3 regions of the Enterobacter sp. SA187 genome follow, and region 3 is predicted to be linked to each of the others. Evidence: predicted binding sites of a transcription regulator. Region 3 holds the regulator's gene; each other region holds the start of a gene.
The links. The regulator PurR, encoded in region 3, represses purine synthesis genes. The targets are predictions, from matches to a motif close to CANGCAAACGTTTGCNTG.
Positions count from the first base shown of each region.

Region 1 (6,176 bases), 900 kb from region 3:
TCGCCGCCAGTGAGCAAACGCTGATCCAGGTCCAGAACACCTTAAAACAAGAAAAAATCACTGCTAAGTCTGTGGCACTGGAAGAGGGCGCTATTCTTGCGCGTTTCGACTCCACCGATACGCAGCTGCGCGCGCGTGAAGCGCTGCTCAGCCTGTTGGGTGACAAATATGTCGTGGCGCTGAACCTTGCACCTGCTACTCCGCGCTGGTTATCCTCCATCAAAGCAGAGCCGATGAAACTCGGTCTGGATCTGCGTGGTGGCGTGCACTTCCTGATGGAAGTGGATATGGACACCGCGCTCGGCAAACTGCAGGAACAAAATACCGACAGCCTGCGTAGCGATTTACGCGAAAAAGGCATTCCTTACACCAACGTGCGTAAGGAAGATAACTATGGCGTGAGCATTGTGTTCCGCGACAGCGCAGCGCGCGATCAGGCGATTACTTACCTGACTGCCCGTCACCGCGACATGGTGATCACCAGCCAGAGCGGCAACGCCCTGCGCGCGGTCATGACCGATGCGCGTTTGAGCGAAGCGCGTGAATATGCGGTACAGCAGAACATCAACATCCTGCGTAACCGTGTCAACCAACTGGGTGTCGCCGAGCCGCTGGTACAGCGTCAGGGCGCTGACCGCATCGTGGTTGAACTGCCGGGTATTCAGGACACCGCGCGTGCGAAGGAAATTCTTGGCGCGACTGCGACCCTCGAATTCCGTCTGGTGAACACCAACGTCGATCAGTCGGCGGCGGCGTCTGGCCGTGTACCGGGTGATTCAGAAGTGAAACAGATGCGCGAAGGCCAGCCGGTTGTGCTGTACAAACGCGTGATCCTGACCGGTGACCATATCACCGACTCCACTTCCAGCCAGGATGAGTACAACCAGCCGCAGGTTAACATTTCGCTCGACAGCGCAGGTGGCAACATCATGTCTAACTTCACCAAGGACAACATCGGCAAACCGATGGCGACCCTGTTTGTGGAGTACAAAGACAGCGGTAAAAAAGATGCGAACGGTCGTTCCGTACTGGTGAAACAGGAAGAGGTGATTAACGTCGCCAACATCCAGTCGCGCCTCGGCAACAGCTTCCGTATTACCGGCATCAATAACCCTAACGAAGCGCGTCAGCTGTCGCTGCTGCTGCGTGCGGGTGCGTTGATTGCGCCGATTCAGATCGTTGAAGAACGTACCATTGGCCCGACCTTAGGGATGCAGAACATCACCCAGGGTCTGGAAGCCTGTCTGGCGGGTCTGGCGGTCTCCATCATCTTCATGCTGTTCTTCTATAAGAAGTTTGGCCTGATCGCCACCACGGCACTGATCGCCAACCTGGTGCTGATTGTCGGCATCATGTCCCTGCTGCCAGGGGCGACGCTGACCATGCCGGGTATCGCGGGGATCGTCTTAACCCTTGCGGTAGCGGTGGATGCGAACGTACTGATAAACGAACGTATCAAAGAAGAGCTGAGCAACGGGCGTAGCGTTCAGCAGGCGATTGACGAAGGTTATCGCGGCGCGTTCAGCTCCATTTTTGACGCCAACGTCACGACGCTTATTAAGGTCATCATCCTGTATGCCGTAGGCACCGGGGCCATTAAAGGCTTCGCCATTACTACCGGTATCGGTGTGGCGACGTCAATGTTTACCGCGATCGTCGGCACCCGTGCCATCGTAAACCTGTTGTACGGCGGCAAACGCATCAACAAGCTGTCTATCTGAGGAGTGCGTTGTGGCACAGGAATATACTGTTGAACAATTGAACCACGGCCGTAGAGTCTGGGACTTTATGCGCTGGGATTACTGGGCCTTCGGTATCTCCGGTTTTCTGCTGATCCTGTCAATTATCATTATTGGCGTGAAAGGCTTTAACTGGGGTCTGGATTTTACCGGCGGTACGGTTATCGAAATCTCGCTGGAAAAACCGGCCGATATGGATCAGATGCGTGAAGCGCTGGAAAAAGCCGGCTTTGCCGATCCGCTGTTGCAGAACTTTGGCAGCAGCCGCGACATCATGGTGCGTATGCCGCCTGCCGAGGGTGAAACCGGTGGTCAGGTGCTGGGCAGCAAGGTCGTGAGCGTGATTAACGAAGCGACCAGCCAGAATGCCGCGGTGAAACGTATCGAGTTCGTCGGCCCGAGCGTGGGTGCAGACCTGGCGCAGACCGGCGCGATGGCGCTGATGGTGGCGCTGATTTCCATCCTGGTTTACGTCGGCTTCCGCTTTGAGTGGCGTCTGGCGGCCGGTGTGGTTATCGCGCTGGCGCACGACGTCATCATCACCATGGGCGTACTGTCGCTGTTCCATATCGAAGTGGATCTGACGATTGTCGCCTCGCTGATGTCGGTGATCGGTTACTCGCTGAACGACAGCATCGTGGTATCGGACCGTATTCGTGAAAACTTCCGCAAGATCCGCCGCGGAACGCCGTACGAAATCTTTAACGTGTCCCTGACCCAGACGCTGCACAGGACGTTGATCACTTCAGGAACCACCTTAGTGGTGATCCTGATGCTCTACCTCTTTGGCGGCGCCATGCTGCAGGGCTTCTCGCTGACCATGCTGATCGGTGTGTCCATCGGTACTGCATCGTCGATTTATGTCGCGTCAGCGCTGGCGCTGAAGCTGGGCATGAAGCGTGAACACCTGCTGGTGCAGAAAGTCGAGAAAGAAGGCGCGGACCAACCGTCAATTCTGCCGTAAACCGACGCTCTGCGTTGAAAACCGCAGCCTCAGCGCTGCGGTTTTTTTTCGCCTGCGTTTTACGGGCAAAAAAAAGCCAGCGGTTAAGCTGGCTTTTCGATGGGGCTGACAGACAAATCAGAAGTTATAACCTGCCACCAGGTAACCACCCCAGCCGGTAGAGCGGACGTTTTCTTTCATCCATACCAGGTCTGCATCATCATTCCACTGACCGCCGTTGTGCCAGTAACGCGCTACTACCGAGTAGTGCCAGTGATCGTAGCTCAGGGACAGAATGTGGCTGGAGGCGATGGAGTCGTTGGTACGCTGCTTGATGCCGTTCATCGCATAGCTGCTCTTATCGCCCAGGTCTGAGCCCCAGTCAAAGTTGGTGAAGCCGATGTAGCTCAGGTTACCGCCCCACAGTTGGGTGATCGGCACGAAGTATTTCACTTTGAAACGGTAGCCGTCCCACTCGTTTTCGTTTTCCGCCAGGTAGTTCTGCCACTGGTATTTCGCATACACGTTCAGTGACAGGCTCATCGGCAGGCCGGTATCGATGTCGGTACCCAGACCCATGTACCAGGTGCTCTGACGACCAGAGGCGTTGCGGCCCATGTCGTAGATGTAGTTGTTCGCGAAATACCACTCTTTAAACGGACCGAAGCTCAGATCGGCGCCGGTCAGCTTATCGATAGAGAAACGCGGTTCGATTTCCATAAACAGCGGCGAACCATGGTTCCAGATCCCGCGGGCATCGGTGTTACCACCGAAGAATACCGGTGCATCCAGGTAACCATAGAAATCAAACCAGTCTTTTTTGGCAAATGCTTCATATTCCAGGTAGGTATCGTTACGGATCTGCGGTCCAAAACGGGTGTGATAGCTGCCTACCACGTTCACGCTCTGGTGCCACCAGTCGGAAACGAACTCCGGCTTGTCATTTTCTGCCGCATTGACTGCGAATGAGGAGGAGAGAGCCAGTGCTGCACCGGCGACGAGTAATGTTTTTTTCATAGTTTAGCCACTGATTAGGTTCCCTTGCGGGAGCGAAAGAACGCGCGTATTGAGTTTCTAAATGTTTCGTATTTCAGCGAGCCTATTATAAGTATCCATGCTCACAAAAATATGTGTTGTTTCACATATCCATTACGCACGTAATCGATTGCGTTCACGTTTGCGTATATAAAACGCAGGGATTGTACTGAGATTCATCTGTCTTGCAAATATTTCGTGGAAAAAGGCGGTAGGGGAGGGAAAAGGGCGAGAGGCTCGCCCTTAAACAGGATCACTGATTGGTGGCGGGCTGAATATCGTGGACGCGTACAAAGCCCAGCTGGTCCGGCGTGATGCCGTTAAGCTGCAGCGGCAGATCAACGTCGCTCGGCGCCAGGGTGCTGGCCGGGGCGTTAATCAGCTGGTTTTGCACGTTCACTTCCTGATAATCGTTGGTGGTGCCCTGGATCTGACCCCATTCCACCGTACCGCTAAACGCTGGCAGCGGATCGTTCGATTCGCCCTGAATGCGCAGCGTCACGCGCGTGCCGTTCGCATCAGGCGCGATGTTCACCAGCGACATCTTCAGCATACCGATCTGGCTGTGCAGAAGGGCAGGGGTATTCGCGCCCGGCAACAGGTACACACCGCTGCTGGATTTGGCGTTCAGCGCATTTTGCTGGGTGATTTTCACCGTCTCCTGATTCAGCTTACTCATTTCTTTGTTAAGCGTGCTGACACTTTGATGCAACTGGCGGACTTCGCTCTGCTGCGCGCAGGCGCTGAGGGTAAACAGGCTGCCGACCAGCAAAATTTTCAGGTAACGTCTTGTCATCGTGTTGGTTTCCTTGCAAAGAGCATTGCCTGTAATAGTAGCCTGCACGAACCGGCTTGCCATCGATCCTTTATCTCAAAAGCGGTCTTGCCTTTGTTGTCACGGCAGATCAGGTTAAAATAGATTTCAGCTAATTTTAACGTCAGGACGCCGTATGCATTGCCCATTCTGTTTAGCCGTGGATACCAAAGTAATTGACTCCCGCCTGGTCGGTGAAGGGTCGTCCGTGCGCCGCCGCCGTCAGTGTCTGGTGTGTAATGAACGCTTCACCACTTTTGAGGTGGCAGAACTGGTGATGCCACGCGTGGTGAAAAGCAACGAGATCCGCGAGCCCTTTAACGAAGAAAAACTGCGTAACGGCATGCTGCGCGCGCTGGAAAAACGCCCGGTAAGCGCCGATGACGTTGAAATGGCGCTGAATCATATCAAATCCCAGCTGCGCGCCACCGGCGAGCGCGAAGTGCCGAGCAAAATGATCGGCAACCTGGTGATGGAGCAGCTGAAAAAGCTCGATAAAGTCGCCTATATCCGCTTCGCCTCGGTTTACCGCAGCTTCGAAGACATCCGCGAATTTGGCGAAGAGATCGCCCGCTTACAGGATTAAGCTCATGCACGATGAGATGTACATGGCGCGCGCGCTGAAACTGGCGCAACGCGGGCGTTTTACCACCCATCCTAATCCCAACGTCGGCTGTGTGATCGTCAAAGACGGCGAGATTGTCGGCGAAGGCTATCACCAGCGGGCGGGCGAACCCCATGCTGAAGTCCATGCCCTGCGTATGGCGGGCGAAAAGGCGCGTGGCGCCACCGCCTATGTCACCCTGGAACCCTGTAGCCATCACGGACGCACGCCGCCATGCTGCGACGCGCTGATCAACGCGGGCGTGTCTCGTGTGGTGGCGGCGATGCAGGATCCCAACCCGCAGGTTGCCGGACGCGGGCTGTATCGTCTGCAACAGGAAGGCATTGAGGTCAGCCACGGGCTGATGATGAGCGAGGCGGAAAATCTTAATAAAGGTTTTCTGAAACGTATGCGCACCGGGTTTCCTTATGTGCAGCTGAAGCTGGGCGCGTCGCTGGATGGCCGCACCGCCATGGCCAGCGGCGAAAGCCAGTGGATAACCTCACCGCAGGCAAGGCGCGATGTGCAACGTCTGCGCGCGCAGAGTCATGCTATCCTCACCAGCAGCGCGACGGTGCTGGCGGATAATCCGCAGCTTAACGTCCGTTGGGACGAACTCCCGGCGGACGTACAGGCGCAGTATTCGCAGGCGCAGTTACGCCAGCCGCTGCGTATTGTGGTCGACAGCCAGAACCGCGTCACGCCGGAACACCGTCTGATCCAGCAGGCGGGTGAAACCTGGTTTGCCCGCACGCAGCAGGACTCGCGGTCGTGGCCGGACAACATTCGCCACATCCAGGTGCCTGAACACAACGGTCATCTCGACCTGGTGCTGATGATGATGCTGCTGGGCCGCGAGCAGGTTAACAGCATCTGGGTGGAAGCCGGGGCGTCCCTGGCGGGCGCGCTGCTTCAGGCCGGGCTGGTTGACGAGCTGGTGGTGTACCTCGCCCCGAAACTTTTAGGCAGCGACGCCCGCGGTCTGTGCGTACTGCCGGGCTTTGAGGCATTAGCCGATGCGCCGCAGTTTACATTCAGTGA
Region 1 is NZ_CP019113.1:2,184,112-2,190,287, forward strand. Features, by position in the region: gene secD (protein translocase subunit SecD) at 1-1,721, shown strand, start outside; gene secF (protein translocase subunit SecF) at 1,732-2,703, shown strand; gene BMF08_RS10370 (nucleoside-specific channel-forming protein Tsx) at 2,821-3,699, opposite strand; gene BMF08_RS10375 (DUF3251 domain-containing protein) at 3,971-4,513, opposite strand; gene nrdR (transcriptional regulator NrdR) at 4,668-5,117, shown strand; gene ribD (bifunctional diaminohydroxyphosphoribosylaminopyrimidine deaminase/5-amino-6-(5-phosphoribosylamino)uracil reductase RibD) at 5,122-6,176, shown strand, end outside.
Region 1: the regulator PurR is predicted to act here: its motif matches at 3,837-3,854, upstream of BMF08_RS10370 (nucleoside-specific channel-forming protein Tsx).

Region 2 (6,176 bases), 190 kb from region 3:
ATGCTGGCGGTCCAGGTGATGCTGATGCTGCCGATTATGGTCAACGATATCGCCGGATCCCCTGCCGCGGTGAAATGGATGTACGCCATTGAAGCCTGCCTGTCGCTGACCCTGCTCTATCCCATCGCCCGCTGGAGCGAGAAGCGTTTTCGCCTTGAGCATCGCCTGATGGCCGGGCTGCTGCTGATGTCGCTCAGCCTGTTGCCGGTAGGTATGGTCGGCTCGCTGCAACAGCTGTTTATGCTGATTTGTCTGTTTTATCTCGGCGCGATTATCGCCGAACCGGCGCGGGAAACCCTGGGGGCGGATCTGGCTGACGCCCGTGCGCGGGGCAGCTATATGGGCTTTAGTCGACTGGGGCTGGCTTTTGGCGGTGCGCTGGGTTACGCGGGCGGCGGCTGGCTGTTTGACGCCGGAAAACTGTCGGCGCAACCGGAGCTGCCCTGGCTGATGCTGGGGCTAATCGGTCTTGCCACCTTTGTTGCCTTGTGGTGGCAGTTCAGCCAGAAAAGCGCCCGCACAGAGGTGCCGGAGCCAGGCATCTGATTTGAAAGCCGCATTTTTCTCTTCCATACTGAAAGTGAGAACCACAATCATCTGGAGGAGAAACGTGAAGCTCTATATCTACGATCACTGTCCGTTCTGTCTTAAAGCCCGCATGATTTTCGGCCTGAAGAATCTCCCCGTCGAACTGAACGTGTTACTCAATGATGACGAAGCCACGCCGGTGCGTATGATTGGTCAGAAGATGGCGCCGATCCTGCAAAAGGACGACAGCCGCTATCTCCCGGAAAGCATGGATATCGTCCACTATGTTGATCAGCTTGACCACCAGCCGCTGCTCACTGGCGCGCAGAATCCGGCCATTGCCGACTGGCTGCGCAAGGTGAATGGCTATGTGAATCGCCTGCTGATCCCGCGCTTTGCCAAATCCCCCTTTGATGAGTTCGCCACGCCGGAAGCGCGCGCGTATTTTGTGGCGAAAAAGGAGGCGGCTATCGGCGATTTTGCGGAGCACCTCGCCCACTCCGCCGGGCTGGTTAAGAACATCAGCGACGACCTGCGGGCGCTGGATAAGCTCATCGTCAAGCCTAACGCCGTTAATGGCGAACTCTCTGAGGATGACATTCATCTCTTCCCGCTGCTGCGTAACCTGACGCTGGTGTCAGGCATCACCTGGCCGACCCGCGTGGCGGATTACCGCGACAATATGGCCAAACAGACGCAGATTAATCTGCTCTCATCCATGGCAATCTGAGCGTAACGGGACGGGTGCGAAAGCGCCCGTCATGCTTTTCGGTGTTTTCTGCTGGCATGTGCCGCACTGGTGCGGGATGCTCCTTTATGTCACGATTGGCATAAAGGTGTCATGTTGAGGAAACCGATGAAGAAGATAGTCTTAGCCGCCACGCTGATTGTGAGTGGTTTACTCGCCGGGTGTAATCCGTTAACCCAGTACACCGTAAGTGAGCAGGAAATTAATCAGGCGCTGCAAAAACGTAACGATTTCTCCCGCGATATTGGCGTGCCGGGCGTGGCGGACGCGCACATTGTGCTGCGTAATCTGAGCAGCGCGATTGGCCGCGAAGAGCCCAATAAAGTCACCCTTACCGGCGATGCGAATCTGGATATGAATTCCCTTTTCGGCAGCCAGAAGGCCACCATTGCGCTGAAGCTGAAAGCGCTGCCGGTTTTCAATAAAGAGAAAGGCGAAATCTACCTGCAGGAGATGGAAGTGGTGGATGCCACCGTCACGCCGCAGAAAATGCAGAGCGTCATTCAGACGCTGATGCCCTATCTTAACCAGTCGCTGCGTAACTACTTTAACCAGCAACCCGCCTATGTGCTGAGGGAAGATAGCAGCCAGGGGGAAGCGCTGGCGAAGAAATTCGCGAAAGGGCTTGAAGTCAAACCCGGCGAAATCGTCATCCCTTTTACTGACTAACCCAGGGGCGCCAGGCGCCCTTTTTTATGCGTCCTGTGCGGAAAAGGGATGCAAACGAAAACGTTTACGCCTATCCTTTGTGCCCGGCATAAAACCAGCCATCACTGACTGATTACCACGCAAGCCGGAGCGCACTCATGACAGCACAACCCCAGGTTTTGAAAATCCGCCGCCCAGACGACTGGCACATTCATCTTCGTGACGGCGATATGCTGAAAACGGTCGTGCCCTACACCAGTGAGCTGTATGGCCGGGCGATCATCATGCCGAACCTGGTGCCGCCCATCACTACCGTTGATGCCGCCATCGCCTATCGCCAGCGCATTCTCGACGCCGTCCCCGCCGGACATGATTTCACGCCATTAATGACCTGCTATCTGACCGATACGCTGGATCCGGACGAAATCGAACGCGGCTTTAACGAAAAGGTGTTTACCGCCGCCAAGCTTTACCCGGCTAACGCCACCACCAACTCCAGCCACGGCGTGACCAGCATTGACGCCATTATGCCGGTGCTGACGCGCATGGAAAAACTGGGCATGCCGCTGCTGGTGCACGGTGAAGTCACGCACGCGGATATTGATATTTTTGATCGGGAAGCGCGCTTTATCGACACCGTGATGGAGCCGCTGCGTCAGCGTCTGCCGGGTCTGAAAGTGGTGTTTGAACACATCACCACCAAAGATGCCGCCGACTATGTGCGCGACGGCAATGAGCTGCTGGCCGCCACCATCACGCCACAGCATTTGATGTTTAACCGCAACCATATGCTGGTGGGCGGCGTGCGCCCGCACCTGTACTGCCTGCCGATCCTAAAGCGTAATATCCACCAGCAGGCGCTGCGTGAACTGGTCGCCAGCGGTTTTACGCGCGCTTTCCTTGGCACCGACTCTGCCCCCCATGCCCGTCATCGTAAAGAAGCAAGCTGTGGCTGTGCGGGCTGCTTTAACGCGCCGACGGCGCTGGCAAGCTATGCCACGGTGTTTGAGGAGATGGGGGCGCTTGCGCACTTCGAAGCCTTCTGCTCGCTGAATGGTCCGCGTTTTTACGGCCTGCCGGTCAATGAGAGTTTTGTGGAGCTGGAGCGTCAGGAGGAGCAGGTGCCGGAAAGCATTGCCCTTACCGACGACACCCTGGTGCCCTTCCTCGCCGGAGAAACCGTGCGCTGGCGCGTGAAGCGTTAAAAATTCGCTGCCCCCTGTTGTAAATGCAGGGTAATGACTGTATAAATAACCAGTAAATTATACAGGGGGCTACTATGCGTATCGAAGTGACTATCGCCAGAACCACCGCCTTACCGCCGGGCGCTATTGATGCGCTGGCTCAGGAACTCTCCCGCCGCGTCTGTGACGACTATCCGCACAGCGAAGGCAAAGTTTCAGTACGTTTCGCCGCCGCCAACAGCCTGACGGTGTTCGGCGCGGCGAAAGAAGATAAAGACCGCGTCAGCGAAATTCTCCAGGAAACCTGGGAAAGCGCCGATGACTGGTTCAGACAGGATTAAACTACAACCTCACTAAGCAGTACCCTCATTGTTCTTCTTGCCGGGTCGCCCCGGCTTTTTTGCATTTTTTTCCGCCATTTCCTTATTGAAATCAGAGGATGGTGAAAAACAGCCCGTATCTCCTGCCCGTTTCTTTCAAAAAAATTTAAATAAAAAGACGGAATTGCCGATAGTTCTAATAATTAACGCATTCACGTTAATTATTGATATACTTAAGCTGCTTCAGAAAAACACGCATTGAACCTCAATAATCGTTGTATTCACGTACGCAAATGGGGGTTGAAATGGTTAAAAATAATGAAGTCATTCAAACTCATCCGCTCGTAGGGTGGGACATCAGCACCGTAGACAGTTACGATGCCATGATGCTGCGTTTGCACTATCAGACCCCAAGCCAGCCCGACCGTGATGACACTGAGGTCGGCCAGACGCTGTGGCTCACCACTGAAGTTGCCCGTCAGTTTATTTCGATTCTGGAAGCAGGGATCGCCAAGATCGAATCCGGTGACTATCAGGCAGATGAGTATCGCAGACACTAGATCGTGAGTATCTTCTGTCCTCCAGGCACCCATTCGGGTGCCTGATTTATTTCTGGCTTGTATATCCCATACAGGTTAATTACTCTCCTGCCTGAAGAATTTGCCAGGAGAGCGTAATGAAATATGACCTGATTATCGTCGGCAGCGGCTCTGTAGGGGCTGCGGCAGGCTACTATGCCACACGCGCCGGGCTGAATGTCCTGATGACCGACGCCTGGCTGCCGCCTCATCAGCACGGCAGCCATCATGGTGACACCCGCCTTATCCGCCACGCCTATGGTGAAGGCGAGAAATATGTTCCGCTGGTGCTGCGCGCCCAGAGCCTGTGGGATGAGCTTGCCGCTGACAGCGGTGAAGCGGTCTTTGAACGCACCGGCGTCATCAACCTGGGTCCTGCGGATTCCGCTTTCCTCGCAAACGTGGCGCAAAGCGCCCGTGAATTTAATCTTGACGTCGAACGCCTCGATGCGGCAGCGCTGATGGCGCGCTGGCCGGAGATCCGCGTCCCTGAAGGGTATATCGGTCTGTTTGAGTCACAGTCCGGCTTTCTGCGCAGCGAACTGGCGGTGAAAACCTGGATCCGCCTCGCCCGTGAAGCGGGCTGCGCCCAGCTGTTTAACTGCCCGGTTACCGCTATCCATCATCATGATGACGGCGTCACCATTGACACCGCCGACGGTCAGTACAGCGGCGCGAAGCTGCTGGTGAGCGCCGGCACCTGGGTCACGCGGCTGCTCCCCTCCCTGCCGGTGCAGCCGGTACGCAAGATTTTCGCCTGGTATCAGGCCGATGGCCGTTACAGCGCCAAAAACAACTTCCCGGCCTTTACCGGCGAGATGCCCTCCGGCGATCAGTTCTACGGTTTTCCGGCTGAGGATGACGCGCTGAAAATCGGCAGGCATAACGGCGGACAGATTATTTCTTCAGAAGAGGAGCGCACGCCCTTTGGCAGCGTGGCTACCGATGGTTCGGAAGCCTTTCCTTTCCTGCGTCAGTTCCTGCCGGGCATTGGCTGCTGTCTGCACGGCGCGGCCTGCACCTATGATAATTCCCCGGACGAGGACTTTATCATCGACACCCTGCCGGGCCATGACAACACGCTGCTGGTCAGCGGACTGAGCGGGCATGGCTTCAAGTTCGCGCCGGTGCTGGGTGAAATTGCCGCCCGTTTTGCCGCCGGGCAGACGCCATCTTTTGATCTGACGCCCTTCGCCCTTAGCCGTTTCGATAAATCCTGATACCGCAGGCCCGCCCGTCGGGCCTGTTTTCATTATCTGAACCCAGGTAACGCGATGCGTCGTATATTTGAATTTTTTATGAATAATATCCGCGAGCATTTTATGCTCTATCTCATTTTCTGGCTGGTGCTGGGCATACTGGATATTATCTATCTCTTTTATATTGATTAATCCCCTGACAAAAATTGACATTTCCTGAAGATCCGCGCTTTTCTGCCCAGTATTTTTGAATGAGGGTTATAACTTATAACCCCCTGTTGTAGCGCCCGCCACCACTCCGGACCGCGATTTATAACGAAATCATTGAATGCCAAAGCCATCAATCCATCAATAAAAATGAATAAGTAAAAATATTGTTTATTTTTGTTATTTATAAGTTGCAATATTATTTTCGCCGCGCCATTTTACTTTCACCTTGTTATTTAAAACGGACATTTATATGCAATGGCGTAATTCTCCCCGCCGTTACGGCGTGCTGTCGATGACACTCCACTGGGTGATGGCGCTGGTGGTGTATGGCATGTTTGCCCTGGGATTATGGATGGTGACGCTCAGCTATTATGACGGCTGGTATCACCAGGCACCTGAACTGCACAAAAGCATCGGCATTCTGCTGATGATGGGGCTGGTGGTGCGTCTGCTGTGGCGCTGGATCTCGCCGCCGCCTGCGGCGCTGAAATCCTGGTCGCGCACCACCCGTCTGGCCGCCGTGGCCGGACATGTCGCCCTCTATGCCCTGCTGTTCGCCATTGTGTTCAGCGGTTACCTGATCTCCACCGCCGACGGAAAACCCATCAGCGTTTTCGGCTGGTTCGAGATCCCCGCCACCTTTGCCGACGCCGGGGTTCAGGCGGATCTGGCAGGTGAAATCCATCTATGGCTGGCCTGGGGCGTGGTGATCTTCTCCGCGCTGCATGCGCTTGCCGCTCTCAAGCACCATTTCATTGATA
Region 2 is NZ_CP019113.1:2,893,009-2,899,184, reverse strand. Features, by position in the region: gene mdtH (multidrug efflux MFS transporter MdtH) at 1-546, shown strand, start outside; gene grxB (glutaredoxin 2) at 611-1,258, shown strand; gene BMF08_RS13820 (lipoprotein) at 1,385-1,945, shown strand; gene pyrC (dihydroorotase) at 2,083-3,129, shown strand; gene dinI (DNA damage-inducible protein I) at 3,204-3,449, shown strand; gene bssS (biofilm formation regulator BssS) at 3,734-3,988, shown strand; gene solA (N-methyl-L-tryptophan oxidase) at 4,105-5,226, shown strand; gene BMF08_RS13790 (YceO family protein) at 5,281-5,397, shown strand; gene BMF08_RS13785 (cytochrome b) at 5,666-6,176, shown strand, end outside.
Region 2: the regulator PurR is predicted to act here: its motif matches at 1,999-2,016, upstream of pyrC (dihydroorotase).

Region 3 (6,176 bases):
CATTTCGCTGAGGATAAAGGGCGAGCCGGTCAGCCAGGCGAAGAAGCTGGCGGAGCAGGCGGCGTAGATCAGCACGTTACCGCGGTAATCCCGGGAACGGAGCAGGGTGGCAAAGGTCAGCGGCACGTCGCTGCTGGTGGTTTTTTTTACCACCGGCTTCAGGCGCAGCGCGGGCAGCATCAGCACCAGCGTAATGACAAACAGCGTCATAAAAATCATTTGCCAGGAAAAATGCGCGAGGATCCAGCTGCCCAGCAGCGGCGCAAGGGCCGGAGAGAGACCCACCAGCGGCATAATGGTGGCGAAGATACGATTAGTGCGGTGCGCCGGATAGTGATCCGTCACCAGCGCCTGCCAGGTGACGGCGGCAGCGCAGACGCCGATCGCCTGGATAAAACGCAGCACCAGCAGCCAGGTGGCGTCGCGCACCCACAGCATGCCCAGACAGCCGACGGCAAAGAGCGCCAGACCGCTTAACAGCACCGGGCGGCGACCATAAGTATCGGACAGCGGACCCCACGCCAGTTGCGCAACCGCAAATCCGGCTAAAAACAGACTCAGGCTGGCGCTGACGGCAGCCGCCGGGGTTTGTAGATCATTCTGAATAACGGCGAAGGCGGGTAAATACATATCTGTAGCCAGAAAGCCCAGTACGCTTAACCCCGCCAGCCAGACTAAAAATCCTTTTCCAGGTTTCATGTCACGTTCTCTTGTTTTGGCAGGTGAGCAGAGCGGCAGAGTGTAGGGAGTGCAATGACGGTTGTGAAACGCTAATATTTGCACATTGCATTCAAAAAATTTGCAGGCAGAACATGTGGTCAGAATATTCACTGGAAGTGGTTGATGCGGTGGCACGAACCGGCAGCTTCAGCGCCGCGGCGCAGGAACTCCACCGGGTCCCATCGGCGGTTAGCTATACGGTGCGGCAACTGGAAGAGTGGCTGGCGGTGCCGCTGTTTGAGCGCCGTCACCGTGACGTGGTGCTTACCCCGGCCGGGCGCTGGTTTTTAAAGGAAGGGCGATCTGTTATCAAAAAAATGCAGATCACCCGTCAGCAGTGTCAGCAGATCGCCAACGGCTGGCGGGGGCAGTTATCCATCGCGGTGGACAATATCGTTAAGCCCGAACGTAGCAGGCAAATGATCGTCGATTTCTACCGCCACTTTCAGGATGTGGAGCTGATCGTCTTTCAGGAAGTATTCAACGGCGTGTGGGACGCGCTGGCGGATGGCCGCGTGGAACTGGCGATTGGGGCGACCCAGGCGGTGCCGGTGGGCGGGCGCTACGCCTTCCGGGATATGGGGAAATTGAGCTGGAAGTGCGTGGTATCCCGTGAACACCCGCTGGCGGCGATGGACGGGCCGCTGAGCGATGACACCTTGCGCAACTGGCCGTCGCTGGTGCGCGAAGACACCTCCCGCTCGCTGCCGAAGCGTATCACCTGGCTGCTGGATAACCAGCGGCGCATCGTCGCGCCCGACTGGGAATCCTCGGCGGCCTGTCTGTCGGCGGGATTGTGTATCGGCATGGTACCGGCGCATTTTGCCAGGCCCTGGCTTGATCGCGGAGAGTGGGTGGCGCTGCCGCTTGAAAACCCCTTCCCGGACGCCGCCTGTTGCCTGACGTGGCAGCAAAAGGACAATTCGCCCGCCTTAAGCTGGCTGCTCGATTATTTAGGAGACAGCGAGACGCTGAATAAAGAGTGGTTGCGGGAGCCAGAGTGACTGGCTCCCGGCAGGCTTAACGGCGGTAGTCGCGGAACGGGCCGTCGGCGACCGAGCGGCGTTCGATGAGACGCGGGTGCACCTCAATGGACTGCGACTCTTCACGCTTGCTGACGATCCTGTCCATCAGCATATTGAAGGCCGTTTCGCCCAGCGAATCTTTCGGCTGGTGAATGGTGGTCAGCGCCGGAGTGAAGAAACGCGCGTTGCGCACGTTGTCATAACCAATCAGCGACACGTCCTGCGGCACGCGCAGACCCATTTCATCAGCCCCGCAGAGCGCGCCCATCGCCATCACGTCGCCGCCGCAGAAGACTGCGGTCGGACGATGCGGCTGGGAGAGGATCTGCTGCATGGCGCGGTAGCCGGATTCCGGCTCAAAGTCGCCCTGCACGATCCAGTTTTCCGGCACCTTAATCAGCGCTTCTTCCATCGCTTTCATAAAGCCCGCCAGACGGCCCGCGCCGGTGTTACGCTCAAGCGGGCCCGGAATGACGCCGATTTCACGGTGGCCACGTTCGATCAGATAACGGCCCGCCATATAGCCGCCTTCAAAAGCGTTATCGATCACCGAATCGGTAAAGTCCGCTTTCGCTTCGCCCCAGTCCATCACCACCATCGGGATATGACGGTACTCTTCAAGCATGCGCAACAGCGGGTCCGGGTATTCAGAACACATCACCATCAGGCCGTCGACGCGCTTTTGCGCCATCATCGACAGATAAGCGCGCTGCTTTTCCAGGTTGTTCCAGGCGTTGCCGAGGATCAGGGTATAGCCCTTCTGGAAGCAGTTTTTCTCAACAGCTTCAATGATTTCGGCGAAGTAGGGCGCTTCGCTGCTGGTCGCCAGCAAGCCAATCGACTTGGTATGGTTAACCTTCAGACTGCGCGCCACCGCGCTTGGGGAATAATGCAGCTCTTTGATGGCTGCCCACACCGCGTTGCGCGTTTCTTCCGCAACAAAACGGGTTTTGTTAATAACATGTGATACGGTTGTAGTGGAAACGTTTGCGCGTTTCGCTACATCTTTAATTGTTGCCATTAGATCTCACTCCAGACCATATCTTAAACTCCTGATACTTCTACAGGTAAACGTTTGCCTTAAAAAACCCTTCGCACAACATTTTCAGGTTGCGATACGCCGGGAAAACAACACAGGACGTCAGGAGGGGTCAGTGGCCGGTACACGAATAAATTTAGCGTGGAATTCTGGCTGATCTTGATGAAAAGGGGAAGTCTAAAAATGGTTATCAATCTAAAACAGAGAAGATTTTTGCGTTTAACTGTGCAAAAATGAGCAATCTCACTTTTTGTGGGGGTTAACAAAGGAGAAAAAATGATGGATAGCAATCTGAAGTATTCGCTGTTTACTACCGTAATCGTGCTCAGCCTGATCGTTGCTGGCGCAATGACTGCCGCTTTTAATTGATCCAGAGCAGGGAGAGCGCTCTCCCTCTCTTTTTCATTCCCGCCGATTGTTATCAAATTTGCAATAATCTTTTGTCACTTCATTAACTTCTGTTTTTTTGTGATTAATGTCATGCTTTTGACTTCACCGCGGGGCGCTCTGTACGCCATCGCATTACTGGAGTCATGTAATAATGAAGATAAATTTTCCCCTGCTGTCACTGGCAATCGGGGCTTTTGGGATAGGTACAACTGAATTTTCACCCATGGGATTGCTGCCGGTAATCGCCCGTGGCGTTGACGTCTCGATCCCTGCCGCCGGCATGCTGATCAGCGCCTATGCGATCGGCGTGATGGTGGGCGCCCCCCTGATGACGCTGCTGCTGTCGCATCGCGCCCGTCGTAACGCGCTGATCTTCCTGATGGCGATTTTCACCCTCGGTAATGTACTGTCGGCCATTGCGCCGGATTACACCACGCTGCTGTTATCGCGCATTATCACCAGTCTTAACCACGGCGCCTTCTTTGGCCTGGGTTCAGTGGTGGCCGCAAGCGTGGTACCGAAACATAAACAGGCCAGCGCCGTGGCGACCATGTTTATGGGACTGACCATCGCCAATATCGGCGGCGTTCCAGCGGCCACCTGGCTTGGGGAAACCATCGGCTGGCGGATGTCCTTCCTCGCCACCGCAGGTCTTGGCGTGGTGTCGATGTTAAGCCTGTTCTTCTCCCTGCCGAAGGGCAGCGCGGGCGTGCGTCCGAATGTGCGCCAGGAGCTGGCGGTGCTGATGCGCCCGCAGGTTTTATCGGCGCTGCTGACCACCGTGCTGGGCGCCGGGGCGATGTTCACCCTTTATACCTATATCTCGCCGGTGTTGCAGGAGCTGAATCACGCCACGCCATTCTTTGTCACCGCAATGCTGGTGCTGATCGGCGTGGGCTTCTCGCTGGGCAATTACCTGGGCGGCAAGTTTGCCGATCGTTCCGTCAGCGGCACGCTGAAAGGCTTTCTGTTGCTGCTGATGGTGATCATGCTGGCGATCCCGCTGCTGGTGAAAAGCGATATCGGCGCGGCCGTGGCGATGGTAGTGTGGGGCGCCGCAACGTTCGCGGTGGTGCCGCCATTGCAGATGCGCGTAATGCGTGTCGCTCATGAAGCGCCGGGGCTGTCTTCGTCCGTGAATATCGGCGCTTTTAACCTCGGCAATGCGCTGGGCGCGGCGGCAGGCGGCGCGGTGATCTCCGCAGGATTAGGCTACGCCGTTGTGCCGGTGATGGGCGCTGTTATTGCGGCGCTGGCGTTGCTGCTGGTGCTGTTTTCCGGGCGCGCCGATGCCCGCCGGGAATGCGTGGCGAACTGATCGTTACTGAGTAAAAAAGAAAAACACCCTGCCAGTCCGGCAGGGTGTTTTTTTTAGCGGACGTTTTTCGGCGTCATCACCCGGCGCGCGCCCACATAATGACGCTGCCAGTAATCTTCGCTAAGGGAAGTGATTTGAATATCCTGACCACTGCGCGGCGACTGGATGAATTTGCCATTGCCAACGTAGACGCCCACGTGATCGGCGGTGCCGCGACCCTGCGTGCGGAAGAACACCAGATCGCCCCGTTCCAGCTCGCCCGGGTTGACCGGCGAGGCATCACGCAGGTGATACATTTCATTGGCGGTGCGCGGGATGCGGAACTTCACCAGATCTTTATAGGCGTAATACACCAGCCCGCTGCAATCAAAGCCGGTACGCGGCGAGGTGCCGCCCCAGTGATAGGGTTTGCCGATCTGATTCATTAATGTCGATAACGCCGCCGTCTGGGCCTTTTTAATGCGCACTTTATGCGCGTCTGCCAGGGTAACCGGCTTGCTGCTTTTCACTTTCACGCAGTGCTGCTTGCGGCCTTTGCGGGTGGTGCACTTTTCCGTAAAGGTAACGGCGGCAATTTTCCCCGGGCTGGATTTGCTTTTGCGTGAGGCGAGGCTGCTGGTTTTAGTACCGGATGAGACGCGTTTTGTTCTGCTGGAGGTTTTTTGACTGGCGGAACTGCTGGATGCTTTTTTAGCTATTTTTTTACTGTTGCCACTGCTTTTCTTTGTTGTCTTTTGGGTCGTGCTTTGCTTCTTACGGTCGCTGGTTTTCGCCAGATGCGTTTTTTGCACGGCAGAGGGCCGTGCCTGTTCAGACGCCTGGCTTAATGGCGCAAACGTCAGCGAAGCAAAAACCAAAGCACAGAGCGTGATCGAGACTTTATTTATCCGCGCCACTGAGCAATCCCCTGATTCGGGCAGGCATGAAATCATGCGTGCGTGTGATTTTCAAAACTCGTCGATTCTAAAGCATAAAATGCTAAAAAGGTAAGAGCCTTTTTGCATCCTTGCGCTGTTTCGTTAACAAGCGCAAAAAAAAGCAGCAATTCAGGGAAGGAAACGGTTAAGGCATGAGCGAATCGTTTCGCGCAAACTGATATTCTTAAGGCATCTTTATCCGACAGACGATAATATAACGCGTGGTGAACAAAATGTTATTTTCCGTGGGTTGTCTGAACCGCTACAATAAGACGACTGTCGTAGAAGAAGTTAAGGAAGCAAGACAATGAGCGAGACCATCGAAAAAATCCAGCGTCAAATCGCTGAAAACCCGATCCTGCTGTACATGAAAGGTTCCCCTAAGCTGCCAAGCTGCGGCTTCTCTGCCCAGGCAGTTCAGGCGCTTTCCGCCTGTGGCGAACGCTTTGCTTATGTTGATATTCTGCAGAACCCGGACATCCGCGCCGAGCTGCCGAAATACGCCAACTGGCCGACCTTCCCGCAGCTGTGGGTGGATGGCGAGCTGGTAGGCGGCTGCGACATCATCATTGAGATGTACCAGCGCGGAGAACTTCAGCCGCTGATCAAAGAAACCGCCGCGAAGTACAAAACCGAAGAGCCGGGGGCTGAATAAGCGCAGGCAATAAAAAAGCACCCTCGGGTGCTTTTTTTTATGGCTGATTTTCGTCGCCAGGCATCGCCATCGGCCAGCCGCCCAGCCGCTTCCAGCGGTTAACGATCTCGCA
Region 3 is NZ_CP019113.1:3,083,095-3,089,270, forward strand. Features, by position in the region: gene punC (purine nucleoside transporter PunC) at 1-699, opposite strand, end outside; gene punR (DNA-binding transcriptional activator PunR) at 813-1,724, shown strand; gene purR (HTH-type transcriptional repressor PurR) at 1,741-2,766, opposite strand; gene cydH (cytochrome bd-I oxidase subunit CydH) at 3,061-3,153, shown strand; gene BMF08_RS14760 (MFS transporter) at 3,326-4,492, shown strand; gene BMF08_RS14765 (C40 family peptidase) at 4,546-5,388, opposite strand; gene grxD (monothiol glutaredoxin 4) at 5,717-6,064, shown strand; gene rnt (ribonuclease T) at 6,102-6,176, opposite strand, start outside.